One region of the Gracilibacillus marinus genome, then DNA from elsewhere that is predicted to be linked to it. Evidence: riboswitches for the same ligand, from Rfam matches in the RefSeq annotation. Region 1 holds a riboswitch; each other region holds the start of a gene.

Region 1 (11,029 bases):
GAAAATATCCAGAGTACCCACCCCAAAAGGTATCGTGTGCTGGAACTGTAATGACTGCACCATCCTTCCCAGCTTGTTCCATGATGAGATTGACATCTTCTTTAGTAGCAACATTGTGACCAATAGTAAATTCAGTTGGAGTTATTGGTGTTTGGCCAATTTTTGTATCATGAGCGATGTCTTTCCGTTTCCAAATGCCAAGCTTGAAACCAGGTTGTAAATCAAAGAAAGCAACTGCTCCATGTTCAGATTTTTTGCCTATGATACCTTGAGTTGGAAGTCCAAGTCCGGTTTGATAAAATTCCAAGGATCTTTTCAAATCATCTACTCCCAATGTAATGACGGGAATTCGTGATTTCATTTTGCCCCTCCAAAAATTTGTGTGAAACATTGTCTAATCTTGATTTTTATTTTAACATAAAATCTCTAATTACTTTGTTTGTTTCCCTACAGTCCCTACGTTTCTTAACGGGCGTTGTCGCTTTTGAACCGGCTAGCGGAAGCGCCCAGAAACTAGGTGACTTCACGAATCAACCATCAAATAAGTCATCATCGATTCGTTCCTCATCGTGATTCCTTTATTTTTGTTTGATGCGTTCCAGTCCCTGCGTTTCTTAACGGGCATTTCCGCTTTTGATAATACGTCTTAGGTCTTAGTTAATTTATGTCTTAGGCCTGTTATGAAAAAGAGCGGGACAAGCTAATATAGAGATATGGAAGGAGGGAACACAAATGAAAACATTTTTACTCATTTGTTTAGGTGTCATCGCAGGTATCACTGTACTTGTGAATATTGGACCGATGATTATGTTAGCAATAAGTATAGCTATTGCGTATTACGGAGTAAGAAAATTCATATTAGCAGCCGCAACAAGTTCCAAAGTATTGTGGGCAATCGTCATACTTATAGGTGCTTCCATCTCGTTGTCAAACATACCTGCATTGATTGGTGTGGTAGCATTCGTAGTACTTTATTACACATATAAAAAATGGAAAAAAGAGAAAACCAATGCAACATATACAAATTTAAATTGGGACAAACTTTAAAAAATCGGAGGAATGAAAAATGTCAAACTTATTTACACGTATTAAAGATTCCATTGTAGCTGATCTACATGAATTAGTTGATCAAAAAGAAGAAAAAAATCCAATTGCACACGTAAATCAATATATTCGTGAATGCGAAAATGAAGTAAAAAAAATCAAACGATTAGTAGAAAAACAATATGAAATAAAACATGATATTTCACGTGAACTTAGCCAAGCAAAATTAATGAAAGAAAAACGTAATCGTCAGTATGATTTAGCAGTATCTATGGAAGAAACAGAGCTTGCAAATGAAGTGCAATTAGAAGTGGATCAATTCAACAAACGTGTGGAACAATTAGAATCAATGGAAGTACAAGCAATTAAAGATTTGGAACAAGTAGAAACAAAATATGTGCAAATGAAACAAAAATTAAAAGATTTATATGTAAAACGCCTTGAATTAAGAAGCAGAGAGAATATTGCACGTACAAAACAAGGAATGAATAAAGTGCTAGAAACAGAATTGATCTCCAAAAGCGCATCCAAGTTTGCAGAATTAGAAAGTTATATCGAAAGAATTGAGCAACGTGTGCACTCAGAATATCGCTTGCATACACTAGATGCAAGATTTGCTGAACTAGAAAAAAAGGCTTCTAACTCTAACTAAAAACATGGTATTCTGATATAGTATGAAATAGAATAATGCGAAAATGCGATGAAATATAGAAATTTTATGCTGCTAACATGGAAAAACTGTATGTTAGCGGCAACACTTTTTTTACATATAAATAAGTTAGATAGGGGCGGTATAATGAAAAATAAATCAAAATCAGAATGGATTCATCTAATAGTTATTATTGGATGTATTTTGTTTTTTATTGAGTTTATTTTTATTGAAACTGGACTACTATTTATTGTTATTACCGCTTCTATTGCTATCTATTACGGTCGGAAGCGTTACTACAAAACAACAGGGAAGGTATTGTTTTGGGGTGGTGCGTTCTTTTTATTTATCACAATTTTAAACACATTTGCGGTTAGATTTCTGTTATTAGTAATCGTCATTTATTTATTTTGGAAATGGTACAAAAGAAGGCAAGAGCAACAAGGGCCTATTTGTATTCCAACTACAAAAGAAGCGAATAGAGAGAATGGAAAGTTATATGGAAACAAATGGTTCGGCTCAATACATCAAGGTGCACATGCTTACGTTTGGGAAGATATTAACATTCAATCTATTGTTAGTGATATTACAATAGATTTAAATAATACAGTATTGCCAGATGAAGCAACAATAATCATTAGACAAATTGTTGGGAAAGTCACCATTATCGTGCCATATGAAATAGAGGTAATTATCGATCATTCCGTATTGTATGGAGATACAGTTGTTTTTGATCAAGAATTACAATATGGATTTAATCGAAATATACAAATGAAATCAGAAGGTTATGATACATCGATTCAAAGGGTGCGTATATATACTCAAGTATGGATTGGAAAGCTTGAGGTGAAGCGCGGATGAAAATATACAGTCGATTAATTGCGATAAGTATTACATTAACATTTACCTTTTTGCTATTTATTAGTTTTCTCTATTATCTGGCCTTTCCATTAGAGAAGATATCCGTTTTGTGGGAAGTGAAAGTATTAGAAGTACCATTTATTATCATTGTCCCAATACTTACGGTTTTATTTGGCATTTCCATTGGTGTGATTACATCAATCATTGTGCAAAAACGTGTGGATTACTTAGAAAAAAATCTTTCTATGATTGTAAAAAACCAAACCTTTTCGGATAACCCATCATTTGAAGATATGGTGGTAGTTCAAGATAAATTGAGAGAATTACAGCATTATATTCAACAACAAACCATACGCGCACAGAAATTAATTGAAGACAGAGCGAACGATTATGAAGAAAAAATGAATCAAGTCATTTCAGAAGAACGAAATCGATTGGCAAGAGAATTACATGATTCTGTTAGCCAAGAATTATTTGCAGCATCGATGTTAGTATCTGCAGTGAATGCAACAAATACGGGTAAAAATGAACAAACAACAAGACAACTAGAACAAATTGAAACAATTATCCAACAAGCGCAACTAGAAATGCGCGCACTTCTATTGCACTTAAGGCCTGTTGCTTTAAGAGATAAGACGTTAAAAGAAGGAATGGAACAATTATTGCAAGAGTTACAAGCAAAAGTTCCAATAACTATTTCCTATAAAATTGAAGATGTCTATGTAAATAAAGGGGTAGAAGATCATTTATTCCGTGTATTGCAGGAAGCCTTATCGAATGCATTACGTCATGCGAAAGCAGAAGTAATTGATATTTTATGTATTGTGCGTGATCAGTTTGTGATTTTGCGAGTGAAAGATAATGGGATTGGCTTCAATATGGAGGAAACAAAGGTAGATTCATATGGAATGACAAATATGAAAGAACGAGTAGAAGAAATAGGTGGACATATTCATATTGTCAGCATACCAAATGAAGGAACTAAATTGGAAGTACGTGTTCCGTGTATAGAGGAGGATCGTATATGATTCGTGTACTTTTTGTGGATGATCATGAGATGGTAAGAATAGGTGTGAGTGCATTTTTATCGACACAACCAGATATGGAAGTAATTGCAGAAGCAGACAATGGCCGAAAAGCGATTGATTTAGCACTTGAACTGCGACCTGATGTCATTTTAATGGATTTAGTCATGGAAGAAATGGATGGCATTGAAGCAACAAGAAGAATTGTAGAACAATGGTCTGAAGCAAAAATTCTTATTGTGACTAGCTTTATTGATGATGATAAGGTATATCCTGCATTAGAAGCTGGTGCAACGAGCTATATTCTTAAAACATCTAAAGCAGATGTTATTGCTAATGCTATTCGAGATACATACAATGGAGAATCTGTTTTAGAAAAAGAAGTAACAGCCAAAATGATGAAAAATTTCAGGCAACCGAAATCAACCAATCTCCATGAAGCATTGACGAATCGCGAAATGGAGATCCTTCTCTTAATAGCAGATGGAAAGTCAAATCAAGAAATTGCAGATGAGTTATATATCGCATTAAAAACAACGAAGGTCCATGTGAGTAATATATTAAGTAAATTACAAGTACAAGATCGTACCCAAGCAGCAGTGTATTGCTATCGAAATGGATTAAAGTAAATCAAAAGCAACAAAAGTGATATATAACTTTATCTGACGGTTTTTAAATTTTGTATGTGCTTGGCAACCGCTCCGGCTTGTCCGTTTCCCTTTCCGTGGGTTTTTACCCTAAGCTAACTTTTTTAGTAAAGGGCACTAAAAAAGTGGATCTTAGGGTAAAAACATCCCACAGGAGTGGAAACGGACACCTACGCTTTTTTTACTCTACGATTGAAGTATTTATAACAATGTTGACTTTTTTCATATCAACTAAGATTGTGTCATTAGATTACAGTTCATATTCGTAACAAACCCAAATGCCAGCACTTCTAAACATTGTAGAACTTCCATTAGCATAGGCGCCCACTCCCACTCCTATGGGATTCTTTTTCCTGAAGATCCACTTTTTCATGCGGTTTGTGCGTGAAAAAGTTAGCTGAAGGAAAAAGCCCATGGAAAGGGGAGTGGGCAAGCCGGAGCGGTTATACGCACATCATTCATTTCACCATTATTAATTGAATATCATCTTTTTATTGCCATAAAACACATATGGCATAGTTCGTGGCTTATGTGAAGAACAATATTCATGATTCAAGTATCAAGTCTTCTTAGTTGTTATAGACCAAGCGTTTCATTTGGTACTTTGATACGGAAAGTAATATTATCATTTTTTAAATCAATTTGCTGTGCACGTACTTTGAAGTTACTTTTTAATTCCATTTGTGTTAATGCAATATAAATGGATTCCTCTTTAGGATTAATGACGACCCATTCTGGTGTATCAATTTTGTCATTCACATATTTCAATATTTTATCTTGAGGTAAACGCAATAATCCTAGAGACATTTCCTCAGATTGAAGAATAATGTCACCATTTTCTTGTACAATCGGCACAAATGTGATTTTTACTGGCACTTCTGTAAAAAAAGCTTCAATTGTTCCCATAAGATGCACTTCTTCATCAAACGATACACTATACTGATCATTTTTATCTTTCATTAATTTATCGATATATGCATTTACAAGTTGCGTTAGATTTTCTTTACTTGATTTAATAGTAAATTCAGCACCAGATTGATCCTCTAAGAAAGTTTTTTCAGGATAATCTTCTTCATTAACTGGCCACTTAATGAGAAGAAGTAATGAGAGTAGTACTGCGCCATTTATTACTGCTAATATAATAAAGAGTTTCTTCCAATTAATCATACGTTTCTCTTCCATTGTTATCACCTACTGCGAGTTGTCGATGTTCATACTTGATTGCAAATAAGACCATACACGATTAGCCATCAATTCATATCCATTATAGTTGGGATGGAAATTGTCTTCTGCAAAGAAATTTCCACTTCGATTTTGATAAATATCCTCCATTGGGATATACGTTACATTGTCAAATTCATTAGCAACAACTCTACTCTCATTATTCCAGCGAGTTAAAATAGAGTTGAGTGCTTCAATATCGCTAAAATATTTCTCAAAAGGGTTATAAAAACCTAAAAGATAGATGTCTGCTTCATTATTAATTGATTGGATACGTTCGATAATTTGTGTTAGCCTGTCATTATATGGTTCTTGTTCTTGTATAAATGGCTCTTCAGTTAAATCCATAAAATTATCTTTTACTATTTTCATAATATCATTTGCACCAATTGTAATTAACACAATTTGAGACTCTTCGATGGATTCAACGATTTCTTCTTTCTCTAATCTTTTTAACAATTGATCTGTGCGATTGCCTCTTTTTCCAAAGTTATCAATCGTTACTTGAACATCTGCTTCACGAAATTGTTCTTCTAATATACCGACATACCCACCATTCTCAGTTTCATCACCTACACCTTGAGTGAGCGAGTCACCAATTGCAGTGATATGTGTATCCTTTTTAAAGAAATTCAGTGCATCTATTACTACTTCTTTAACTGTATCTTTAAATGCATTCGTCTCTTCAGTCTCTTCTATATCACCTGTTGTAGTAGATTCTTGCTCTTCGGTTGCTTGTTCAATTTCTTCCTCTTCGGTCGTTTCAGTTGTATCATCTTGTGTGGGAGGAATCTGTTCTTCATTTTGATTTATTGTAACTAGGAAAATACCTAGTATTAATACAAGTAAACTTGTGATTGTAAGAATGAGCATTCGTTGCTTTTTTTTCATTGTACACACCTTCAGTAACATTAACGTTTGTATAAATTAACTATACCCGATTTTACTAGATTCTACACTGTCAGTTTATGCAAAAAACTGGATTAACATGTGTAGATGGATAGAAAACTCAAAAAATATAGTTGCTAAAATAATATCATAAAAAGGAAAAAACCGTGAATCAATTAATGACTCACGGTTTAATTAATTTATCTTGGGGAGATAAATATCATAAGGTTATGGAGAATTATTCTCCTCGACGTAAGCGGTCTGCTTCTTGGAATGGACAACGGTGTTCCACAACAATTTGTCCATTTGCTTCCGCTTGTTGTTTGATTGTTTGATCAGCTTCATGTCTGAACCAAACAAGTTTAGATTGATGAGACACAAGCTCTTTCTTAGATGGATCAACAACTAATGTAATATCAATCTCACCTTCTGCTTCACTTGCATCTGTTACTTGGAATCCAATTTTACGTAAAGATTTGATTGTATCTGTTGCTTCTTCACTAGACCCGATTACAGCAATTTGTTTTACGCGAATACCGCCATCTGTACGGTCGTAAGCTGAAGAAAGTGCCCAACTAATTGCTTTTTCAGTATCAGGTTGTACTGTTGGTTCAGTATTTGTTGCTTTAGCGATAGCTTGATCTAAATCTTGAATGATATCATCAACTGTCTCAATTCCGACAGATAAACGAACTAATTCTTCCGTTACACCAGCAGTTTTTAGCTGTTCACTATTTAGTTGTTGGTGTGTGGTAGATGCAGGGTGAATAATTAACGATTTTGCATCACCAACATTTGCAACATGTGACCATAACGTAATATGATCAATAATTGCGCGACCGGCATCACGACCACCTTTAATACCAAAAGTGATGATAGAACCAAATTGACCTTTTAAGTATTTTTTCGCTTTTTCATGTGATGGGTGTGTTTCTAAACCTGGATATGTTACCCATTCAATTTGTGGATGTTTCGTCAAATATTCAGCAACTGCTTGTGTATTCTCATTGTGACGCTCGATACGTAAGTGTAATGTTTCTAGTCCTTGTAAGAAATAGAATGCATTTTGTGGGCTTAAGCACGCGCCGATATCACGTAGTAATTGTACACGCAATTTGATAGCAAATGCAGGTGCGCCGATATCAATTCCAAATCGAATACCATGATACGTATGATCTGGTTCTGTAAATCCTGGAAATTTGTCGCTGTTCCAGTTGAAACGCCCGCCATCTACAACGATTCCACCGATTGTTGTACCATGTCCACCTATCCACTTTGTAGCAGAATGAACGACAATGTCAGCACCCCATTGAATTGGTTTACATAAGTAAGGTGTTGCAAATGTATTATCAATAATTAGTGGGATACCATTTTCGTGTGCAATATCTGCTACTTTCTCGATATCAAAAACATTTAAACTAGGATTTGTAATCACTTCACCAAAGATTGCCTTTGTCTTTTCTGTAATTGCAGAACGGAAATTCTCTGGATCTGTTCCATCTACAAATTTTACGTCAATACCGTATTTTGGTAATGTAACACTAAATAAATTGAATGTACCACCATACAAGTTGCTATCTGCAATAATCTCATCACCGGCATGGGCAAGGTTCAAAATAGCCATTGTAATTGCAGCCATACCAGAAGAAGTTGCAACAGCTGCTACGCCATCTTCAAGTAGAGCGATTCGCTGTTCAAATGCATCTACAGTTGGGTTCATAATACGAGTATAAATGTTACCAGGTTCTGCTAATGCGAATAAGTTCTGTGCATGTTCTGTATCGTTAAATACATAAGAAGTAGTTTGATAGATTGGCACTGCACGAGAATTAGTTGTTGGATCAACTTGTTGGCCGCCATGTAGCAATGTTGTTTCGTTTCCTGTAATGTTAAATGAATGTGTCAATGAAATCCCCTCCTGGATAATAAAAAACCTCTTCTTAGTTTTTAAGAAGAGGTTGTCTTGTCATATTTGCCTCCTCTTATCTTCCAAGTGCGTATACACTTGTAGGAATTAGCACCATTTCAACTTAGAATAATCTATGCTGACGGTTGCCGGGCTTCGACGGGCCTAGTCCCTCTGCCGCTCTAAATAAGAGTGTTTCGATTCAATTGTTTACATTATAAGCAACAACCTATCCATTCGTCAACTGTTTTGTCAGAATTATTTGATTATTTGAGTAATTTGTCGAGGTAATTGCCTATGCTTTTCGTTTTTAGGTGCATACACTAATTAGAAATAATGATTGTAGGTGATAATAATGGATCACAATGAACGTAAAAACTTAATCCCTGAATGGGGAATTTCAATTGTCCGCAAGTTAGATGCATTAATATATGAGAATCCTACAAAAGACGTTTTAAGTCAGATGAATGATTTTTTTGAACAATCCAAACAAAAAATAGCGATTCCAATCGAAGAGAAAGAATTTGACACATATTGGACTGTCGATGTGCACATACCAAATGTGAAGAAAGAGCAAATTAAAGTGACGTATAATGATAAAACAATGACGATTGCTATAGTGCACAAGGAAGAAACAGAACAGTATGACCAACAAAATAGATTTTATCATAAAGAACAAAAAGAATACTTGAGGGAAAGAACGATTCGTATTCCAACAGATGGAGAGATTGACAAGATGAAGGCGACATTTACGAACGGGCTTCTACGAGTGAGGATACCGAAAAAATAAATCAATACATTGATAGCTTCCATCCCTTTTTTTAGTGGAAATGTGCTATATTTAGATGTAGAAAGGGGGAAGGGATCTGTGGATATTTTTCAACTAGTTATCTCCATTATTTTGATTTTTAATATTATATTATCTCTAGCCATTATCTTCTTAGAACGAAAAGACGCAACAGCTTCATGGGCATGGATTATGGTATTAACATTTATTCCAGTAGTCGGATTTATTTTATATCTTATATTTGGTCGTAAGCTTAGTAATAAGACTATTTTTACTTGGGATACAAAAAGTAAGCTCGGTGTCAAAACAGCAGTACAACATCAATTACGAGAAATTGAAGCAAATGAATTTGAAATAAATGATCATCGATTAAATCAATACAAAGATTTATTCTATTTACATTTACGGAACAATGATGCTATTTTCACACAAGACAATGATGTGCGTATTTATACAGATGGGAATAGAAAATTCAATTCTTTAATTGAAGATATAGAAAATGCAACAGATCATATTCATCTAGTCTACTATATTGTACGTTCAGATAAATTGGGAAGAAGATTAGCTGAAGTATTAATGAAGAAGGCAAAAGAAGGTGTACAAGTACGATTTTTATATGACGACATGGGTTCGCGCCAATTAAGTCGTAAACTTATTAAAGAAATGAGAGCAGCAGGTGCAGAAGTAGAAGGCTTCTTCCCACCATTAATTCCTAAGGTCAACTTTAAGATTAATCACAGGAACCACCGAAAATTAGTAATCATTGATGGAAAAATTGGCTACATCGGTGGGTTTAATATTGGCGATGAATACTTAGGAATGGATAAGAAATTTGGTTATTGGCGTGATACACATCTGAGAGTTGTCGGTAGTGCAGTGAAGAATATGCAAACACGATTTATTCTTGACTGGAATCAAGCTTCTCGCCATGATATTGACTATGACGAAAGATATTATGTAGCAAAAGGAAAAGGAAAAGTCGGAATGCAAATTGTTTCAAGTGGTCCTGATTCAGACTGGGAACAAATCAAACATGGCTATATCAAAATGATAATGTCAGCAAAGGATTATATATATATCCAAACACCATACTTCATTCCAGATGAAAGTTTATTAGATGCGCTTAAAATTGCTTGTTTATCAGGTGTAGATGTAAGAATTATGATTCCGAACAAGCCTGACCATCCATTTGTGTATTGGGCCACTTACTCTTATATTGGAGAAATGCTAAATGCAGGTGCGACGGTATACATTTATCAAAAAGGATTCTTACATGCGAAGACAATCGTTGTCGATAGTAAAATTGCATCTGTAGGAACAGCGAATATTGATGTGAGAAGTTTTAGACTTAATTTCGAAGTGAATGCATTCTTATATAATGAGACATTAGCGGAAATGCTAGTTGATGAATTTGAAAAAGATATGGAACATGTGACACAATTGACATATGGACTATATCAACAAAGACCAAAATGGATTAAATTCAAAGAATCCATTGCACGCTTAATTTCGCCAATATTATAGCAGTGTGTTATATATGTCTCTTGAATGCTAGATATATTCGATGAGACATGTATGTTCACATCACAGATGGCCTTATGGAAAGAAAGGGTGAACAATCCATTGCGTGAATTAAAAATAGAAGGACTAACAAAGACATTTGGAGAAAAGGTATTATTTGACCATATCTCCTTTTCTATTACAGAAAAAGAACGTATCGGGCTAATTGGAGTAAACGGTACAGGTAAATCGACATTATTGAAAGTACTTGCAGGAATCGACCATAGTGAAGCAGGGACGATGACACATCCAAATGATTATCGTATCGAATATTTAGACCAAGATCCAAATCTTGACGAAGAGTTAACGGTATTAGAACAAATCTATTATGGGAATGCACAAATAATTGTGACATTACGTGCCTATGAACAGGCTGTGTTGAAGTTAGAAAAAAGTCCTGAAAGTGAAGTATTACAAAAACAACTATTACATATGCAAGAA
Region 2 (11,029 bases), 290 kb from region 1:
GATCATTTAAATCTTTGATTACAAATAGTAGTGTATACAAATACGGCTTCTCTGCACTCCATTGCTTTGGATTTTTCACGTCAATTACCGAACGCACTTCTGCTTCTTGAACCTCTGATATTGGTAATTGATGGACAGACTCTGCTATCTTGTGATTTGTCCCATCAAGCAATTGCCATTGCAATATAGTATCATTTGTTTCTTTTTCAAAATAATTCATCATTTTTGCGGATACTTCTAATTGTGCATCACGATACTTTTCATCAAATGTTGTGCGTACTAAATAATCATACAAATGTACTTCTGGCAATGCATATACATACACATCACGAAAAATCCCACTCATACGCCAAAAATCTTGGTCTTCAAGCCAACTCGCATCACACCATCTATACACTTCCACTGCGAGCTTATTCTCACCACTTTTTAAATATGGTGTGATATTAAACTCTGCAGGTGTAAACGTATCTTCACTATATCCTACAAGCTCACCATTAATCCATACATAAAAAGCAGATTCCACGCCAGCAAAATGGAGAATCACAGGCTTCTCTTCCCAATCATCTGGTAACGTAAAAGTTGTAACATATTGACCAACAGGATTATAATTCGTTGGCGCGAATGGTGCTTCGATATCATCATGCTCTATCCATGGATACCTTGTATTCACATATTGTGGATAATCGTATCCTTCCAATTGCCAATGTGCAGGCACCTGAATCTTATCCCATGAAGAAACATCTTCTTCATAAAAACGACTGATTTTTGCATCAGGATTTTCCGCAAAGCGAAAATGCCATTTCCCATTAAGTGACATCCAATTCGAAGATCGCTGTTGATCACCAGCCAAAGCATCGTCAATTGTAGCATAAGGAACCACACTTGCATGCGCTTCCATTCTATTGATTTGGAATATTTCCGGATTATTATTCCATTCTGGATACCCATTTTCTGGTGCTTGATAAATTAGTTTTTCTTTATATAAATTCAATACAATCATACCTCCTTGAAATTGTGGTAGACGAATCATTAATCAAAGGATATAATAATTAGTAAAAATAATCAAGTTAAATTTTACTCTAGTTTTACTAAAAGTGAAAAGAGGACTCTTATGACTACAATAAAAGATATTGCACAAAAAGCGAATGTATCGATTGCAACGGTTTCTCGAGTGCTCAATTATGATAGTACCTTATCTGTAAGTGAAGAGACAAAAAAGCGCATATTTGAAATCGCGGAATCACTATCTTATAGCAAAAATACTTCAAGAAAAAAATTATACAGGCGTGTTGCATTTATTCATTGGGTCACAGAATCAGAAGAATTATCTGACCTTTACTATATGGCGATACGACATGGAATTGAAGAAAGAGCAGAGAAACATCATATTCAATTACAAAAATTCACGCGAGACGAATTAGAGAGTATTCCTAACACAATTGACGGCGTGATTGCTGTTGGACGATTTACGACAACAGAAATTACACTAATGAAGCAGAAATCATGCAATGTCGTATTAGTAGATTCAGATACTGAGAATGCTGGTTGTGATGCGGTTTTAGTAGACTTCTCTTCTGTCATTCGTCAAGCTGTCGAACACTTGATGACACAAGGAATCACTCAGATTGGATTTATTGGTGGCAAAGAGGATATACGAGAAAAAGCAATGCGAAAAATGTTGGTAGAGAAGAATTGCTATAATGAAAAGCTTTTTATTGAAACAAATTATCATATCACCAATGGTTATGAAGCAATGCAGACATTTTTAAAGTCAAATAAAGTAACAAATATCGGCTTTGTCGCAGCAAATGATCCACTTGCGATAGGTGCGATAAAAGCATTACATGAAGCATCAATTAAAATACCAGATGATTGTAGAATAATCGGTATAAATGATATTAGTGTATCAAAATATGTCTATCCCGCATTGTCTACGATTCGAATCGAAAAGGAATGGATGGGAAAAACAGCTGTAGATCTTTTAGTTGAACGGCTGAAAGATGATCGAGATATTCCAAAAAAAGTATATATTGATACTACATTGATACAACGTGAAACAACCTGAATGGATAATTCAGGTTGTTTCTGTTCATGTATTTTATTGAGCTACATGTAATACATTCTCTTCTTGTTCGTCTAATTGGATGACTTGAATACATAGAATAAAAATACTTAGAATCGATACAAAACCAAACAACCCTAGTAATCCAAGCTCATATAATGTCGATGATAGGCTTAATGTAATCACACTAACTACAATTGCGCCAATTACTGTTGCTAGTGTCTTCGGACTTGTACGCCACACAAATGTAGATTTAGATGCTTGCATTACTAGTGTAACAATGACAAGTACAAGAATATTTGTAGACATTCCTATCCATACAGGGTGAACATTCAAGAAAAATTCACTTGGATGCCATCCACCTAAATGATACCATGTTAAACCTGACGCAAAGCCTGCAAATAAAGAACTAACAACTGCAGACCTGTTCACAAGCGGCCAGAATAATGCAGCGACAACTGGTGCAAATGTAGCAGAGTTACGTGTTGTCCATGCAAGTACATTCCACCATGCAGATTGCTCTGTACGCAATAACCCAAAACCAATCATTAAAAATGTTAATACTAATAACGAGATTTTCGTATATTTTACCAACTGTTCATTTGTCGCATTTGGATTTATGGAACTACCCACATCTTTTCCTAAACTAGTCGCACCAGAAAATTGACATGGTGCTCCCCACCCTAATGCACATGCCCAAATACCTAGGAAGAATAAGCCGACTAATGGGGCTGGTAACACACTACTTAAATATTCTGGAAGTGCAATTAAACCTAACCTACTATTTGGTACAACAATTGCAGCAGCAAGACCAAAGAGTATTCCACAAAGAATAAAAGGGACACCCATTACAGATGCAGCAATTAACCCTTTTTGCCCTTCTTCTGGTGTACGGCAAGATAACGCCATTTGGAATGCAGCCTGTGCTAAAATCACATTTACTAAGAATGTTCCAAACCATGCAACAATTACTTGCAGTCCAACACCACCAAAATCAAACATCTCAGGTCTAGTTGTCGCTAAGTTCGCTAACCCTGAAATACCTGGATTAATAAAGACAGCAACAACTCCAATAATTAACATGATTAGAAACACAATCGAGTTCATTGTTTGCGTGAATGCAACAGACCACATCCCACCTGCTTGTAAATAGATAAATAATAATAATGCAGTAAACGCAATCGAGAAAGTGAGAGAGATTCCTGTAAAAACATTCAATGCTGAAGCAAATGCAATCGCTGTTGCAACAGACCACATCGGGAATGCAAATGCAGTAATTGCACCAGCTAGTCCTTTTGCTGCTCTACCGTAACGATCTCCAATCATTCCAGATACTGTGACGAGCATTTTCTTACGGAAAGATTTAATCATTAAGAGTGCAATAATAAGAATTTGAATTGTTTCTGCAATGCCATACCATATTGCAGAGACACCTGTTAAATAAGACAATTCTACGATAGAAATATAAGTAGATCCTGAGAATAAACCAGTAATACAAAATGCGACAGTCCACCAGCGGAAATTCCTTCCTCCAACAAAGAAATTATCTCCTGATGCCGCTTTTTTCTGTGCAATTTTACCAACGATAATTAATAAAGACGTATAAATTAATGCAATAGCAATCATCCATATCCCATATGATGTCATTTCGTCACACTCCAATTCAAGTTAATATCGATTGCTGCATCTAAGAACAGATTGTATGCAGGACAACGTTTCAATACTTCTTCCTTCCATTTTTCAATTACTTCATCCGATTCATTTGAAATAACTTCAATCTCACTTGTGACATTTTTATAATACGGAATGACACCATCTACACCTGCAATGCCTCTACGATCAATTTCCGCAACAGTATCTGACTGTAAATACTCGTATTGATAACCATGTTGCTTTGCTACCATCTCTACAACTATTAGCAAACAACTATTAAATGACCCGAGAATGTATTCAAGCGGTGTTGGTGCTGTATTTGTTCCACCAAGTTTTTCTGGTTCATCAATCTCAAAGTGAAAATCTCTTACTTTATTGGCATAACGAAGTGGTGATACTTGTTTTGTACTTGCTTTTACTGTTCGAATCTCTTTGTTGCTCATCCTTCATTCTCCTTTTTCTCTTTTTCTACAAAACGAAAAGCCTCTTTTTATCTTTATAACTAAGATAAAAAGAGGCTTGATTGCATACTCATCGCTCTTCTTATCTTTCAGGAATTACCCTGCTGGAATTGGCACCATTGCTAAACGAATAGCCGGTTGCCGCGGGATCATAGGACCAGATTCCTCCACCGCTCTTGATAAGAATTATTTTGTTGTTACTAACAATAATAAAATTTAAAAGGAATGTCAATACTTTTTCTGATAATTCTGATTATAATAGTTGGTATTAAAATTACAATGTAGGAACAAAAGCGAAAGCGTCCGGTTAGAAACGTAGTGACTGGAACGAACCAACTGAGATAAAGTGAGACTTCAATCAGTTGGAGTTATAAACTCTGACTGATTGGTAGCGAAACTTATCAGGGTGTTAGCGACCGTTTACCCACAACTAGCATTTTAAATATATAATCTCTTTATTATGTTGTGGGTATTACGGACGCTTATTAACCGTGGAAAAGGAATCACGATGAGCTTGCGAATCGATGATGACTTATTGACAGTTGATTCGTGAAGTCACCTAGTTTCTGGACGCTTAAGCTGGATGAGAACAAAAGCGAAAGCGTCCGTTTAGAAACGTAGTGACTGGAGCAAACTAACTGAGATAAAGTGAGACTTCAATCAGTTGGAGTTATAAACTCTGACTGATTGGTAGCGAAACTTATCAGGGTGTTAGCGCCAGTTTACCCGCAACTAGCATTCTATATGTATAAACTTTCATTATATTGTGGGTATTATGGTCGCTTCACCGTGGAAAAGGAATAATGATGAGGGACGAATCGATGATGACTTATCGTAGGACGGTTTGTGAAGTCGCGTAGTTTCTAAGCTTTGGAGCTAGACGTCACGATTTCCAATAATTAACTTTTAACTACTCCTTTTTGACAACAAAAACCGAGGTCCCATTGATGGTAAACCTCGGTTTGATATGTATGATAAAATAAATTATTGCCTACTTTGATTCTATTGGAATCAATTCAAAAATAGGAGTTCGTTTTTCAAATACTTAGTTATTAAACCTCTATACTCTCTAGCCACTCTTCATACCAGTCCATAACAACAACACTCGGCTGTAGTTCAAGCTCTTTTTCTAGCATTTCCTTTAATTCTTCAAAGCATTTTTGAACTAAAGTACTCTTCCCAGTAATAGCAAATATTTTCATGAGTTCAAAATAGCCTTCTTCTTCTAATGGATATCGTTTATAGATTTCTAATGCATGTTCTGTTGCTTTTTCATAAGCTTTATTTTTTGTATACCATCCAATCATTTTCTTCTTTGTTTGGACCCATAAGTATTGTAATCTTATGTATTCATTATTCGCCCATGCGTAATCAAGATTGAACATATACTCTCCCTTACAATATGCCATTATTTCTTCATATTTTTGAATGGTCTGTTCATTTATTTCTTTGTCTTCTCGAATAAATCTTTCAAAAAGGTCTACATCTATTTCCACATCTCGTAAAACGAGGGAATAACCATTTTTAGAATTCTTAATCTGAATATACTTTACATATTGCTTTAATGTAGAACGAACATGATAAATCGTCGTATATAGTTGTGTATAACTCTTTTCCAACGAAAAGTCTGGCCATAATTGTTCCACTAATTCATCCTTTGTTACCAATCGATCTCGATGATGTAATAAATAAAAGAACAATTGTTTTGCTTTAGATGTACGCCATTTCAATTCAATTGTCTTGTTGCCATCAAAAACTAATGGTGTATGGAATAATTGAATAAACAAATATTGTGATGGAGTTTCTTCTTCCGATAATTGATTTAAAGAAATTCTTTCCATTAATCGTTTTGTCGTCTTCTTCAATCGCTCTGCAGTCGCAGGTTTTAGTAAATAGTCCATTGCATTTAATTCAAATGCCGTTACTGCATATTGATTGTATGCAGTAACAAATACGATATGAAGCTTCGGATTCTCATCTAATAAGATTTCCGCTAACTCCATTCCGTTTATTCCAGGCATCTCAATATCTAAAAATAGAACATCAGCATGGTAATCAGAAACCTTTTCTTGTGCTTCAAATGGATTAGAAAATTTAGCTACAATATCATACGTGTGGATTTTAGTTAACTGATGTGCTAAATAGTCTATAGCTAGTGGTTCATCATCGATCAATATTGCTCGCATCGTATCCACCTCTTCTATCATTCACTTCTTCTATTCTATAAACAACTACAGTACCTATACCTTCTAAACTCCTAATACGTAATTCTTTACCAAATAGTTGTTTCCATCTTTTATTTGTGTTCCATAATCCAATCCCTCTGCCATTCGTCCATTTACCTGATTGTAATTGTGCTAGTATTTCTTTACTCATACCGATACCATTGTCTTTCACAATTATTTGTAGTATACCGTTCCGCTTCACTGTTTTGATTTCAAGGCTACCACCTTTTTGTTGCCTCATAATTCCATGTTTAATCGCATTCTCTACAATTGGTTGTATTGTCAATATTGGAATAACGTAGTTCTTTGTATCATGTACATTCCATTTTATTGTGAGTAAATCTCCATACCTCACTTTTTCAATATACAAGTAATCTTCTACAATTTGTAATTCTTCTTTAATGGGGATAAATTGATGATGGGAAGCAAAATCAAATTTTTTCCGCAAAATTTCACTAAATCTCTCAATTAACCCTCTCATCTTATCAGGTTTAAACACACTTAATGCATTGATAGTATTTAGCGTATTAAAGATAAAATGTGGTTGTATTTGAGCATGTAACCACATTGCCTCCATCTCAACTTGTTGTTTTGTTAATCTTTTCATTTGAACAAGATTATACACACGAGCAAGTAACTCCGTACTATCAACAGGTTTCACAACATAATCATTTGCGCCTGCATGAAAGCCCACTTCCATATCTTTTGAATGACTAAGTGCAGTTAATAACAATACAGGTAACTCTGTTTTACTATAACGCTCTCGGATTTCTTTCGTTAATTCATAACCTGATAGATTTGGCATCATAACATCTAGAATAACTAGATCCCATTCCTTTTGAAATAGATGCTCTAATGCACGATTACTATCACTAATTGCAGTAACTTGATAATTTTCTTTTGATAAAATAGATTCTAAGACATACAAATTCACTAAATCATCATCTACAATTAGAATAGAAGCATGTGCTTCTTCTTCCATCACATCTCTATCATTCAACTGTGGCTTTTCTATTACTTTTACTTCCTTTGTTGGTGTGTGATCACTTATTTGCAACGTAAATGATAACTCTGTGCCTAATCCTTTTTTCGATCTTCCGTATAGTTTTTCTCCATGTAATTCGATTAATTGCTTGGAGATACTTAGTCCTAATCCAACTCCTCCTTCAGATAAATAAGACATGGACTCATCTTGTTCATATGGTTCAAATACGCGAAAAAATGTCGATTGATCCATTCCTACACCAGTATCCATAATCGTAACAACAATCTTCCTATCATCAATTGTAGCTTTTAGTTTAATCCATCCATAATCCGTAAATTTTACCGCATTATGAAAGATATTGTAGATGACTTGCAATACTCTATTTTCATCAGCATATACTGGTGGTAAATCCTCAGGAATCTCATTTTTCAGTTGAACCCTTTTTTTATCTATCATCACCTCAAACATATCCATTATACCTGGCACGATAGCTTGTAAATAAAAAGATTGGTACTGTATCTTCGGCTTCGTTAACTTTAATCTAGCTAAATCTAATAAATCATCTAAAAGTATTGACATCCGATTACCAACATGCAGCACTGTTCGAAGTTCTTTTGTTGCTCGTTCATCTAATTGATTTTTATTTCTATCTAACACGACCTCTGTCAATTGAAGCATACTATGAAGTGGATTTCTCAATTCATGTGATGTATTCGCTAAAAAGGAATCTTTTTCTTTTGCAACATTTGCTAAACTTTCCGCTTGTTCTAGCGACTTTCTATAAAGATTTACATATCTATGCAGCCACATCATTGTAAAACAAGCAATGGTTACAACCAGATCAATTGGATAAAACGCCACTCGTATACCTTGTTCAATCCAAATTCCCCACCAGATAAAATTATGAAACAACGCAACAACAGCTAACATCTTCCAAATATCAGCGACAAAGAATTCCTCACGAATTGACTTTATCAACTGTATAATAGCATAAAAACATGTAGAAATTAGGATAAAATTACAAGCATCTGCAATATACTGTAACCATTGTAATGGTAAGAATATGGTTAACAATAACATACTTATACAAACAGCATAAAACCCGTGACTCCATAATTTATTACTAATTTTATAGCCTACTTTTGCTATTAAGTACAAACCTATCGATAAACCGATTGCTCCTATATTTGCCAATCGAATATTCCATTCAAAGTTCAGCTGTAACCAAAAAGTTAAGATTTTCTCATGACTACCTAAGGATTGAATCACAATAGCAAAAAAGAGTATAAAAAATGTATATAAATAGTTCTTATTATGTTCATGAATGAGAAATAATGCAAATGAATAAATAGCATAAATAAGAAACGCAATCATCACAATTAATTGCATGGAATAAGACAATAGTGTCTCTACTCTAATAGTTGAAGATGTACCAAACTCAACAGATCGAATGATTCCCGCATCATATGGATCTAGATAATTAGCGACTTGTATCAATACTTCTATTACACCATTATCTGTTGCTGTAAATGTTGTTAATGTTGGCACATTCATTGGAGTATAGTACTTTTCTTCCGCTGCTACTGTACCTGATTGTGAGATTTTATTTCCATTAATATATACTTCTGATGCATTGCGCACACTCGGAACAACAATTATAAACGGCTCATTAATTCCTTTATCTACTAAAATAGTTAATTGATAAGTACCATAGAAGATTGATGGTTCTTTTTCTGTTTGATAGTCTCCCCATTTACTTGGTACTTTAATAAGTTGCTCATTCTTAGACTCATCTACTTTTGTAAGCAACTGATTTGGATGAAACAACCAGTCCCCATCAAGCGAAACAATCGATTCCTCCCAAATGGCATTCCCTCTTAAATCTAGTATTCCATCTTTAATAGTGACTTGTTCCTTATTACCTGTCATTAATGGTACCCATAATATACGGCAGACTGATAAAAATATTAGGAATAAGATTAAAGTCAGGAGTACCCTCCAATTCATTCTTCTTGTTATTTTCATGTATGTATTGCACCTCGATAAATGGAGCATTGGTAACTCTCACTAATTATTAAAAATTTGTTTCATTTCATGTGTGCCATAATTACTGTATACATTATTTGGATTCAAAACTAAGAGCGTATTGCGTCTCTTGATTTATTCGCATACATATTCTTATCTGCGACGCGAATTAAATCAAATTCTGTCGTACCATGTCTAGGATAGACGCTATATCCCATACTTATATTACAATAAATTGGAATGTTTTGTACAACAAACATGCGACGAAAGGCAGACTGAATCGTTCTTAACATTTCTAACAAAATAGAGACATCATCTACCAAAATCAGAAATTCATCTCCTGATTTTCTATATACATGCAAATGATATTCCCTAGCAACTTGCTGTAACCTAAAGGCAAATTGACAAAGTATATGGTCACCTATAAGATGACCATATGTATCGTTAATCGTTTTAAATTTGTCGACATCCATAAAAATAATTGCAAATTCAGACTCCGTTTCCTGACATTTATGAATAAATTGTTTAAAACTATACTTAAAATGCCGATAATTAGGTAATTGTGTTAACTCATCTGTAAAGGCCATTTTCTTTAATTCTCCATAAGTAAACTCTTCCGACACTTCCAACATATACACACTCCCCTTACCACTAACTTTACTAACAGATTGTTATGAATATCCAATTATATAGTAATTTTGTTATCTTATCACAAACACATATACAAAAACTATACATATTTTGAAATAACCGTCACTTACCTTCGCTCGCTTCTGCTAACTACGGCTTTAAGATGGGGTTTTCTCGATGATTTTTAGATAAAAACGAAAACTCCCGTTTAGAAACATAGTGACTGGAATGAATCAAAAAAATAAAGGAACCACGATAAGGTACAAATCGATGATGATATAATCATCTAAGAAAAAAGCCCTTGATTCTACATCAAGAGCTCTCCACCTATTCCAATAAATTAATTTTCCCATCTGTCATTTTTACTACTTTATCCACATATGCAAGCATTTCTTCATCATGTGTCACCATCAATGTCGTAATCTGTAATTTTTTGGATAAGTCCTTCAGTAATAACATAATGTCCTTAGACCGTTCAGAATCAAGGCTCGCAGTTGGCTCATCTGCAAACAATATCTTTGGTTGATGGATGATGGCACGTCCTATTGCAACACGCTGCTTTTCCCCTCCAGATAACGAAGCAGGTAATGCGTTTTTTCGATGTGACATGCCGATTAAATCAAATACTCGGTCTACTTCTCTCTTTCTTGCTTGTTTATTTAATGAGGATTCTGCGATATCCAACATTAAAAATAGCTGTTCCTCCACAGTAAGAAATGGCACGAGATGTGCAAATTGAAAGACAAAACCAAATTTCTCTGCACGAATTTTTCGAACTTGTTCTTTCGACATAGAGACCAAGTTATTTCCTTCAAATAGTACACTACCATCAGTTGTTTGCTGTAAGCCTGCAGCAATCGTTAATAACGTACTTTTTCCAGATCCTGATGTACCCATTAATGCAGTAATTTCACCTTGCTTTAGAGACAAATTAATTCCCTTTAATACTTCTTCCTTCACTTGACCATTTTGGAATGTTTTACGAATA
Region 3 (11,029 bases), 170 kb from region 1:
TCTCTTGTAAATCTAAAATGCCGTAAAGAATACCATCTTGACCGTATAATGCGATAGGTTGGCCAATTGTTAACGCATCTGCTTGCACTTCTGTAACACTAAGTGTGATTGGTATACTCCACACAGTGCCGTCAGCAAGATGGACATTCTCGACAACTTCTTTATAATCTTTTTCGCCGAGGAAGCCTGTTAATGGACTAAACCCACCAATTGCAATTAATTCTAAGTCTGAAACACCCCATGCATCAATGGTAAGGGATGGATAATTCTTTGCTTGTGCTAGAGCTTTTTCTCTTTGCTCTCCTTTTAATTCTCGGTTTACTAATTCTCCACCATGTGCGACAATTGTCTCTATTTTTTGATCCGTGATAACAGACATTATAAAACTCCTTTCGTTTCTCTATGGAAATTGCGACCATCATAAACTGCATCTACATAACCTTTACGAACAACGAAATCACCAAACTTTTCATTTGCTTCTCTTTCATTAGCATATGCATGAATGATTTCTTGTAATGTTGCAAGTATCTCATCTTCTCCAATATTTTCGCGATATAATTGATTTAACCGATCACCAATGAAGCTTCCGCCTAAATACAAATTATATTTGCCTGGTGCTTTACCGATAAAGGCAATCTCAGCAAGAGCTGGACGAGCACAGCCATTTGGACAACCAGACATACGTATGACAATTTCCTCTTCACGAATGCCTTCTTGAATTAGAATTTCATCGAGTTTATCGATTAAAGAAGGGAGGTATCGTTCAGATTCAGCCATCGCTAGTCCACATGTAGGTAATGCCACACATGCGATCGAATTTCTTCTAAGCCCGGAATAGTGTTTACCGTCAGTTAATCCATAGATATCAATAATTTCTTGAATTTTCTTTTTCTTTTGTGTCGTGACATTTGCGATGACTAAATTCTGATTTGGTGTGAGACGGAAATCCCCTGTGTGAATAGAAGCAATCTCGCGTAATGCAGTCATTAACTTGTATTCTTCCGTGTCTTTTACTCTTCCGTTCTCTACATATAATGTGAAGTGCCATCTGTTTCCACCTTTGATCCAACCATAGCGATCTCCATTATGGTCAAAGTGATATGGTTTCGCATCATCTAAGGCAAACCCTAGTCTATTTGATAGTTCTTCTTTGAACCAATCTAATCCATACCGGTCAATCGTATATTTGAATCGGGCATTTTTGCGATCAGATCTATTTCCGTAATCACGTTGAATTGTGACAACTTTTTCTGCAACTTGAATGACGTCTTCTTTTTTGCAATAACCCGCAAGTTTAGCTAATTGTGGATACGTGTTGGTATTCCCGTGTGTGGAACCCATACCTCCACCGACTACGACATTAAACCCAATTACTTCATTATTTTCGATGATTGCAATAAAACCTAAATCCTGTGAAAATACATCAATATCATTGGAAGGTGGTGCCGCAATCCCTATTTTGAATTTTCTTGGTAAATATGTTTTTCCGTAAATAGGTTCATCTTCTACTTTAGAATCAACGATTTTCTCTCTGTCTAACCAAATCTCGTGATAAGCGCCTGTTTTTGGTGATAAATAATCACTGATTTTTTGTGCCCAGTCTTGTATTTCTTGATGCACGTCCGATTGATATGGATTTGGGTTACACATCACATTTCGATTTACATCTCCGCAAGCAGCGATAGTTGTCATTGCTTCTTCATTAATTGTTTTGATGGTTTCTTTTAAATTCCATTTCAAAATACCGTGAAGTTGGAACGCTTGGCGTGTCGTTAGTTTAATTGTATTATCACCGTACTTTTGTGATAACTGATCAACACTTAGCCATTGTTTTGGTGTCGCAACCCCACCTGGAATTGCTACACGTAACATAAATGCATAGGCGGGTTCTAGCTTTTGTTTTCTACGCTCCTCACGAATATCACGGTCATCTTGTTGGTAACTACCATGGAATTTTAGTAGTTTTGTATCGTCATCTGAGATAGCTGCTGTAATTGGGTCATTTAATCCTTCTTTAATCGTTCCTCGTAAAAAACGACTATCTTCTTTGAGTTGTTCGATTGGATCTAATTTTTGCTCCTTATTCGACATTTCTATATCCCCCTCATCAATACACGTCTCGTTGGTATCGTTTCTGTTGTTTTAATTGATTTACATATGCTTCTGCATCTTCTCTACTTACATTCGCATGGTCTTGAACAATTTGGATTAATGTCTGATGCACATCTTTCGCCATTCGCTTCTCATCTCCACATACATAGATATGTGCACCACGTTCTATCCACTCAAATAGTTCTTTACCACGTTCTTCCATGCGATGTTGTACGTAGACTTTTTCTTCTGTATCTCTTGAAAATGCAACATCCAATTTAGAAAGATAGCCTTTTTTCAACCAATTTTGCCAATCTACTTGGTATAAGAAATCAGATCTGAAATGTTGGTCACCGAAAAATAACCATGTATCTCCTTTTAAATCTAATTCTTCTCGTTCCTCAATATAGCCTCTAAATGGTGCGACACCAGTACCAGGGCCAATCATGATGACAGGAGTTTGTTCATCAAATGGAAATTTGAAATTCGGATTCTTGTGTACATAGACATCTACAACATCACCAGGTTTTATTCTGTCTGCGATTTCACCAGAGCAGACACCAGCACGATCTCGACCACAACTATTGTAGCGGACTGTAGCAACAGTTAAATGCACTTCGTCAGGATTTGCTTTGTTGCTACTTGAGATAGAATATTGACGTGCAGGAATTTTTCGCAACCAATCAATCATGGTTGTTGGGTCTAAATCTGCTGGTGGATAATCCTCAATCAAATCGAGTAAGTCACGTCCATCAATATATTGTTTAATTTGATCATTATCTGCAATAAGTTTTAGTAAATCATTGTTTTTAAAGAACCCAGCAGCTTTATCTAATAAACCTTTTGTTAATCTTGTAATCTCAAAAATAGAAGTAAGTGCTTCTTGGATGGAGCGGATTTCTCCTTGTTTATTAATTGGAACAGTTTGTTCAGGATTCCAATTTAATTTTTCAATTACCGCTTTTACTAATGCAGGATCATTTTTCGGATAGATTGCTAGACAATCACCTGGTTCATATGTGAAATTCGATCCTTCTAGTAATAGCTCAATATGTCTCGTTTCTTTGTTCGAGCCTTGACCACTAAGATTAATGTTTTCTAATACTTCTGCTGAAAATGGATTGGCTTTTGAATAAATAGGTTGTTCAATGGAAGATGCCGTTACTGCTGTTACATCTGCAACAGCGCTAGCATTGTCTTCTTGAATTGTTCCAACGATACCTTTAATCCATTCTTCAGCTAATTCTTCGTAATCAACGTCACAGTCTATTCTGTCGTAAAGGCGTGTTGCTCCTAATTCTTCTAATCGTTTATCAAAATCTTTCCCTGTTTGGCAGAAGTGTTCATACGACTCATCTCCAAGTGCTAAAACAGAATATCTAACCCCATCTAACTTAGGTGCCTTTCTACCTAAAAGGAACTCATGGAATTGAATTGCATTATCTGGTGGATCTCCTTCGCCGTGTGTTGCTGTGACAATAAACAAATCTTCTACGTCTTTGATTTTCTTTGGTTTAAAATCATCCATACTTGATAATTGAACAGTAAAGTTTTTATCTTTCAAGGTACTAGAAAGCTGTTCAGCGACACGTTGGCTATTTCCGGTTTCTGAGCCAAATAATATGGTGATAGTACGTGTTGGCTGCTTTGTGACAGTTGCTTGTGGCACTTGTTGTGGTGGTGTTTCAACTGCTTGAGATGCTGCTAAGTAGCCTGCGAGCCAGTTTTTTTGAGCGTTTGTTAATGTTGGTAATACTTGATTTAATATGTCCGTTTGCTTTTGATCAAATGGACTATTGACAACTTGTAATGTCAACATGCTCACCTCTATTTCATTAATTTGTAATTAAACCTATTATATTTATTAAACCTATTGTTTTACTTTGAATTAGGTAAAAAAATAATCGAAACTCATCCTGTTGTATGCAAGCCACATTCAGTTTTTTGGGAATTTGCCCATCTTCCTGCGCGTTCATCACTATTTGGATTCACTGGTGACGTACACGGGATACAGCCGATGCTCGGGTAATTTTGGTCGTGTAATGTGTTGTATGGTAAGTCATTTTCGCGAATGTAATTCCATACATCTTCTAATGTCCAGTATATTAATGGACAGACTTTGATAGATTTAAATCGTTCATCTTTGTTGTAGAACTTTGTGTTTGCTCGACTTGTTGATTGTTCTCGACGTAATCCAGAAATCCAAGCCGTTGCACTGTACAACACTTCTTCTAATGGCTTGATTTTTCGAATATAGCAACACTGATCTGGATTTCTTTTCCACAATGCTGAACCATGTTGAGCTGCTTGTTCCTCTAGTGTCAAACTAGGTTGTTTTAATTCAATTTGTAAAAGTGGATACTTTTCTTTCACACGGTCAATTAAATCATATGTTTCTTGGAAATGTAAACCAGTATCTAAGAATACGAGTTTTGCATCTTTTTTAACTTTGGAAATCAAATCGATTAAGACCATACTTTCTGCACCAAAGCTACAAGCATAAATCAAAGCATCACCGTATGCTTGGTATGCAGATTCAAGTATCATCAATGCACCTTTATGAGAGTCAGCTTCTTCTGGTATATACTCATTCCAATGACTTTCTTCGTAATGGTCATACGTAATTACAGATGTTGACATACCTTTTCCCCTTTCTAAAATTCTATCATTATACGAAAAAACCTCTTATCTTTTTGATAAGAAGTTCAACTGACGTTCACTTCTTATCTTCCGGTAACAGTAGTGTATGCTGTTCCGCAGGATTTGGCACAGTGCCCATTACTTGACCTGTTGCCGAGGTTTCCCAGGGCCTGCCCCTCCACCTCTCTGGATAAGAATTCCTTATATAAACAATTAATGTTATGATATATCTATTTATTGGAAAAGTCAACAGTAAAATAGTCGGAATTATTAAAAAATATACAAAAGCGAAAACACCCGTTTAGAAACGTAGCGACTGGAGCAAATCAACTGAGATAAAGGAATCACGACGAGGAACGAGTCGATGATGACTTATCGTAGGGCGATTTGTGAAGTCGCCTAGTTTCTGGGTGTTGGAGCTGGATGATACAAAAGCGAAAACACCCGTTTAGAAACGTAGCGACTGGAGCAAATCAACTGAGATAAAGGAACCAAACAATGTTTAATTTTCCCCTTGCTTCAAAATAAAAATAACTCTACTTCCCGTTATGGTATATTATAACTAAGGAGGAGAACGAAATGAAATCGAATATTTGGGTATCTCTATTATTATGGATTCTTGTTTGGTTATCTGCCATTACAGTAGAGTTAGCTGGTGGTTCAGAAACTAGTGCATATTTATTTAGTATGATGGCACTATTTTTCGTTGCATTCTTTTTTATGTCTGTTGCGAAATCAGCAGCTATTTATTTATTATGTATACAGTTAATTAGCATTACACTCGCGTTCTTGTTTTCTTCACATGATTGGATGAACCCATTTGTGTTGTTGATGTTCCTTCTGTTACTTGTATCATGTTTCAAATGGACTTCAGGAAGATTTACATATACCTTCACCATTGCTGTGTTGCTAGCGAGTTTTTTAACACAAATGGAATTCCTATCTATTACACTCGTATCTTTTTACTTATTGCTTGCAACGATTCTCATTATAGCAATCTATGAATATTATAAGTATTTCCACCATTTATCTGACATAGAACAACGATACCAAGCATTATTACATACATATAAAAAATTAAAACGTGATACCATCACACATGATCAGTTAACAAGACAACAAGAACGACTACATATAGGTAGAGAGATTCATGATCGAGTTGGTCATACATTAACGAACTTATTAATGCAAATAGAAATTTTACATTTGAAAGATGGCAGGGAAGAATGGAATCAAGTAAAAGTATTGGCACAAGAAAGCTTACAAGAAACGAGAAAAGCTGTTAAAGCACTAAAGGAAGATTCTGTAACAGGTATTGCGGCAATCATTCAATTAATACGGAAACTCGAAGCAGAACAATATATTTCTATTACCTTTTCCATGCGCCAAAATGCCTTGTCGATTACTTTAAGTCCAGACCAAGCTACTGTTGTATATAGAGCAATCCAAGAATCGTTAACGAATATCATGAGACATAGCGCGGGAAAAGAAGCTACTGTTTTGTTAGAAGCACCTGGTTCTGCGACATTTCGATTTGAAGTTACGAATCCACTTACAGAAGATGTCGAATGGCGAGAAGGCTTTGGCATTCAATCAATGAGAGATCGATTGCAACAAATAGGAGGAGAATTAGATATCTTTATATATCAGCATAATTTTGTAGTACGTGGATCTTTTCCACTTAAGGAGTGAGAGAAAATGGTTTCTATTTTACTTGCAGAAGACCAAGTGATTGTTAGACAAGGTATAAAAATGATGCTAGAAACAGATCCAGATTTAGTTGTGACAGGTGAGGCAACAAATGGGAAAGAAGCATTACAACTAAGAGAAAAGTATTATTTCGATTTAGCGATATTAGATATTCGGATGCCAGAACTTGATGGAATCAAAACAGCACAACAATTATTAGAACGGTATCCAGATATGAAAGTGTTAATCCTTACAACATTTAATGATGAAGATTATGCGATTGAAGCATTAAAAATAGGTGTGCACGGTTATCTACTGAAAGATGCCAATAAAGATGAGCTTATTCGCGCAATTAAAGATTGTCTAAAAGGTGGATTGCAATTGCCAGGTGAGGTAGCTAGAAAAGTCGTGCCACATTTATTAAATGAAAAGAAAAAAACATATAGTAAAGAGACAACTATCTTCTTGACCAAAAGAGAGCGCGACATTTTATGTTTACTTGGAGAAGGAAAAAGTAATAAAGAAATTGCAGAGGGATTAGCATTATCTATTGGTACAGTAAAAAACCATATTAGTAGTTTATTAGATAAACTACAATTAAGAGATCGTACCCAATTAGCCATCTATGCAATTCATAATGGATATGTATAGAGGGGGAAATGCAATATTTTCTAATTGTACAAAATATAAATGACTCTAGTCACTGTTTATTTGATAAGGAATGACTAAAGGCAGTATGGATACTGCTCTTTTTTTTATACAATAAAGAAGGATAAAGATGAGAAAGGGTGTGTGCAAATGTTAGAAACAGAAAGCTTACGTAAAGTATATAAAAATAAAGTAGCAGTAGACGAAGTGAATATTTATTTGAAAGAGGGAGAATCTGTTGGGTTATTAGGTCCGAACGGGGCAGGGAAGTCTACATTAATTTCCATGATTGCAACACTACTTAAACCAAGTAGTGGCAAAGTGTTTTGGGAAGGACAAGATATTATCAAAAATCCACATATAATTAGGCCAACATTAGGAATGGTGCCACAAGAAATTGCCTTATACAAGGAATTATCCGCATATGAGAACGTGAAGTTTTTTGGCAAAATCTATCGCTTAAAAGGGAAACATTTAGAGTCAAGAGTACAAGAAGTGTTAGAGATTGTTGGTTTGAAAGATCGACAAAAAGAATTGGTTAAAAATTATTCAGGAGGTATGCAGCGACGTATTAATATTGCTGTTGCTTTATTACATGAGCCTGACATTATTATTATGGATGAACCGACAGTTGGGATTGATCCACAATCACGTCATTATATTTTAGAGATGGTCAAACGGCTAAATGAAGAAAAGGGGATGACTGTTCTATACACATCTCATTACATGGAAGAAGTAGAAAAACTTTGTGATCGAATTTATATCATGGACAATGGAAAAATCATTGCTACAGGTACGAAAGATGAGCTTGTTAGTATCTTATCGAGTGAAGAAACAATCGATTTAGTTCTTGAAGAATCATCTAGTGCTTTTGAAGATGCATTAAGAGCTGGAGAACATGTGTTAAAAGTAACTGAAACAGAAAAAGGATTGAAGTTAATTGTTCCTAAACAGTCCAATCAATTAACAACCATTTTCCATCTGGCAGAAAAGCACCAAGCAGCAATCCAGTCTGTTTCCATTCATGTACCATCATTGGAAGATGTATTTTTACATTTGACTGGTAGAAAATTGAGAGATTAGGGGTGAGTGTGTATGGTCAACTTTTTCTTGAAAGATATCAAACTATTATTAAGAGACCGCACAGAGCTCTTGGTTATTTTCCTTATGCCATTTATACTTATGCTCATCTTAGGTTTTGCACTTAAAGGAGTATTGGGAGGGGGCGAATCAACAAGAGAGTTAGAAGTGGCTTTAGTAGAAGAGGATAATTCTAATGAAGGAAAAGCGCAATTTGTATCTTATTTGGAGGAGCAGGAGATTCCAACGATTGCTAAGGAACAAATAATAGAAGCAAGTAATCAAATTGCGATTCCATCGATTATTCATACGATTTTAACAGAAGATTTAACAGAAATTGTTGCAGTAGAACTGACAGACAAGGAAACTGCTGATGAAAAGCTCGCAGCAAAGGAAATAGATGCAATTATAACGATACCAGAAGGATTCACATATACAACATTAAAACATGTCCTATTACAAGAAGCAGATTCAGCAAATCTCCTTATCAAAAAGGGGGAACATGCCGTATTTGATAGCTCGATTGTTGAAAATATTTTATCTCAGATTGCACAATCTATTAATTTAGAGACGGCAATTGCAAAGGAATCACAGTCTACAGAGATACGTCCAACAAGTGACGAAGTGATTAAAAGAGAAACAGAAACAATTACAAATGGTGAGCCAGTTAGTTCTATGGAATACTATTCAATTGGTATGGCGGTAATGTTTGCCTTTTTTATCGCATCAACAATGGCTGCAAAATCCTATTCTGAACAAACACAACACGTATTAGATCGTATTATTTTGTCAGGGAGACATCCGTTACAATTTTTAATTGGGAAGTTATTTGCTGTTATCATGTTAGTTTTTTTTCAAGTAAATGTTCTATTTGTGCTTTCTTCTCTCATTATGCAATCATTCCAACCAATATCTTGGCAAACAATCGGGATTATGGAACTGATTACATTCTTTTATGCCCTTGCAATAAGTGCAATTGCCTGTTTGTTAATTGCATTAACATTAAGACTTAGATCTCAAGCTGTGTCTAGTTCATTTACAAGTGGGATTGTCAGTGTGTTGGCATTACTTGGCGGTAGTTTTACACCAATTACCACATTTCCAGAAGTGATTCAAATGATTGGTTCATGGACACCAAATGGTATGACATTACGTGCATACATGTTAGCGAGCCAAGGGCTTCCCTTTGCAGATATTGTTCCATATGTAATTCGTCTAAGTTGGATCACTGTCTTCATCTTTATTCTAAGTGTAGTTCTTTTCCCGAATAGGAGGGTGGCAGCATGATTAATATTTTCTTATTACAATGGCAACGACTGCGCAGAAAGCCTTTTATGGTCATATCGATGTTAGCAATGACTACAGTATTTGTTATTTTCATTGGAGGAATTAGTAACCAAGCGGAAACACCTATATCTGCCTATTTTTCAAATGTTTTTTCTGATGAGGAAAAGCAAGACATCATAAATGAATTAAACGAGCTAGAAGGATTTAGTTTCACAGAAACAAAAAAGGAGAAAGCAAAAGAACAAGTGGCATTAGGTATTACCAGTTTTGCTATATATTTAGACCAGTCGTCCTATACATTTCTTGTTGGTACTGAAGACCCGAATCAAGCAATTTTGGACCAATACCTTCAGTCTATGTATAGAGAAGAAATACGGATTCAAGATTTAGTAACAGCGACTGGCGATGAAGCGATGAGGCAAAAAGTAGAGAAGTCTCTAGAAAATCCATTGATTGAAGTAGAGTCACATGTAGGTAAAGTAGAAGGGGATATCTTCTTATTTGATAATAAATTACAAGCATTGTTTGGAATGACATTATTCTTTGCGATTTATACCATTGTATTTAGCTTGAGTGAGGTGGCAGAGGAGAAACAAAGAGGTAGTTGGGATCGATTGATTTTGTCTCCTTTACGTAAATGGCAAATTTACTTAGGTTATCTAAATTTTGCTTTCTTTATTGGAATTGTTCAAATCGTTCTCGTATTTTTAGCTTTTCAATGGTTCTTTCAGTTTCATTTAGGAGATAATTGGCTAGGGATATTGGCAATTTGCTGTGTGTATACATTTGCGATTGTTTCTTTAGGAATGCTATTAATTGGTCTTGTGAATAAGTCATCACAATTAAATGCAATTGTTCCGATTGTAGCAGTTAGTATGGCTATGCTTGGTGGTGCATATTGGCCAATAGAAATTGTCGACAACCCCATTGTTTTAGCATTATCCAAAGTGATTCCAATGACACATGCCATGGATGCACTAAAGTCGATTACTATTTATGGAAAAGATATTGCTGATATTACACAACCTTTATCTATCCTATTTTTAATGGGGGTTCTCTGTATGGGAATCGGTATTAATTTGATGGAAAGAAGATAATAGAACCGTGAAGTAAGTACGAGACAGGTATCCTCCTAAATGAAGTGAATCAGTCATTATAGGAGGATACTTTCAAATTAGGTTTTCTTTTGAAACAATGCAATACCAATGAAAAATGCTAGTATCACTGCGCAAGCATATGCACTAATGGATATAGACGGGTGTGCTCCAGCATTTTTCACACCAATTCCTATAAATGCCCAAACGAATACGAGTGTAAGGAAGATGTCTTTTCTTTTCCATAGAAAATAAAGTGCTATACATGTAGCAAGGATAAGGAATGCGATCGTCCAATATAGCTGAAATTCGCTATTGCCAATATAAACAAGGTAATAGCTTATATTCGCGAATGTTGCCACACATATCCAACCTAAATAAATAGAAAAAGGTAATGAATCGATACGTGATACTTCGGCCTTTTTGGCACAATTGTATAACAAGATCATTGTAATCAGCAAACAAACCATAATGATTGTACTAAAGAGGAAAAACTGATA

The links. A riboswitch is a leader RNA that binds a small molecule or an ion and turns the genes downstream of it on or off. The one in region 1 is predicted to bind S-adenosylmethionine.
Region 2: another riboswitch for S-adenosylmethionine. It lies ahead of ACFOZ1_RS02580 (OsmC family protein); the one in region 1 lies ahead of ACFOZ1_RS01355 (PLP-dependent aspartate aminotransferase family protein).
Region 3: another riboswitch for S-adenosylmethionine. It lies ahead of ACFOZ1_RS00585 (phosphoadenylyl-sulfate reductase); the one in region 1 lies ahead of ACFOZ1_RS01355 (PLP-dependent aspartate aminotransferase family protein).

The regions. Positions count from the first base shown of each region.
Region 1 covers NZ_JBHSDV010000001.1:273,363-284,391, forward strand. Annotated here, with positions in the region: gene ACFOZ1_RS01315 (VOC family protein) at 1-361, opposite strand, end outside; gene ACFOZ1_RS01320 (lmo0954 family membrane protein) at 733-1,047, shown strand; gene ACFOZ1_RS01325 (PspA/IM30 family protein) at 1,067-1,696, shown strand; gene liaF (cell wall-active antibiotics response protein LiaF) at 1,841-2,554, shown strand; gene ACFOZ1_RS01335 (sensor histidine kinase) at 2,551-3,582, shown strand; gene ACFOZ1_RS01340 (response regulator) at 3,579-4,208, shown strand; gene ACFOZ1_RS01345 (YpmS family protein) at 4,803-5,408, opposite strand; gene ACFOZ1_RS01350 (GDSL-type esterase/lipase family protein) at 5,418-6,338, opposite strand; gene ACFOZ1_RS01355 (PLP-dependent aspartate aminotransferase family protein) at 6,574-8,241, opposite strand; SAM riboswitch class I at 8,315-8,434, opposite strand; gene ACFOZ1_RS01360 (Hsp20/alpha crystallin family protein) at 8,597-9,031, shown strand; gene cls (cardiolipin synthase) at 9,110-10,552, shown strand; partial or broken gene ACFOZ1_RS16470 (ABC-F family ATP-binding cassette domain-containing protein) at 10,619-11,029, shown strand, end outside.
Region 2 covers NZ_JBHSDV010000001.1:566,777-577,805, reverse strand. Annotated here, with positions in the region: gene lacZ (beta-galactosidase, LacZ type) at 1-991, opposite strand, end outside; gene ACFOZ1_RS02590 (LacI family DNA-binding transcriptional regulator) at 1,112-2,065, shown strand; gene ACFOZ1_RS02585 (sodium:solute symporter family protein) at 2,099-3,709, opposite strand; gene ACFOZ1_RS02580 (OsmC family protein) at 3,706-4,158, opposite strand; SAM riboswitch class I at 4,256-4,362, opposite strand; gene ACFOZ1_RS02575 (response regulator) at 5,229-6,362, opposite strand; gene ACFOZ1_RS02570 (ATP-binding protein) at 6,340-9,315, opposite strand; gene ACFOZ1_RS02565 (GGDEF domain-containing protein) at 9,522-10,043, opposite strand; gene ACFOZ1_RS02560 (ABC transporter ATP-binding protein) at 10,369-11,029, opposite strand, start outside.
Region 3 covers NZ_JBHSDV010000001.1:102,710-113,738, forward strand. Annotated here, with positions in the region: gene sat (sulfate adenylyltransferase) at 1-379, opposite strand, end outside; gene cysI (assimilatory sulfite reductase (NADPH) hemoprotein subunit) at 379-2,091, opposite strand; gene ACFOZ1_RS00580 (assimilatory sulfite reductase (NADPH) flavoprotein subunit) at 2,108-3,907, opposite strand; gene ACFOZ1_RS00585 (phosphoadenylyl-sulfate reductase) at 4,003-4,731, opposite strand; SAM riboswitch class I at 4,812-4,928, opposite strand; gene ACFOZ1_RS00590 (sensor histidine kinase) at 5,311-6,423, shown strand; gene ACFOZ1_RS00595 (response regulator) at 6,430-7,071, shown strand; gene ACFOZ1_RS00600 (ABC transporter ATP-binding protein) at 7,219-8,151, shown strand; gene ACFOZ1_RS00605 (ABC transporter permease) at 8,164-9,435, shown strand; gene ACFOZ1_RS00610 (ABC transporter permease) at 9,432-10,532, shown strand; gene ACFOZ1_RS00615 (TspO/MBR family protein) at 10,610-11,029, opposite strand, start outside.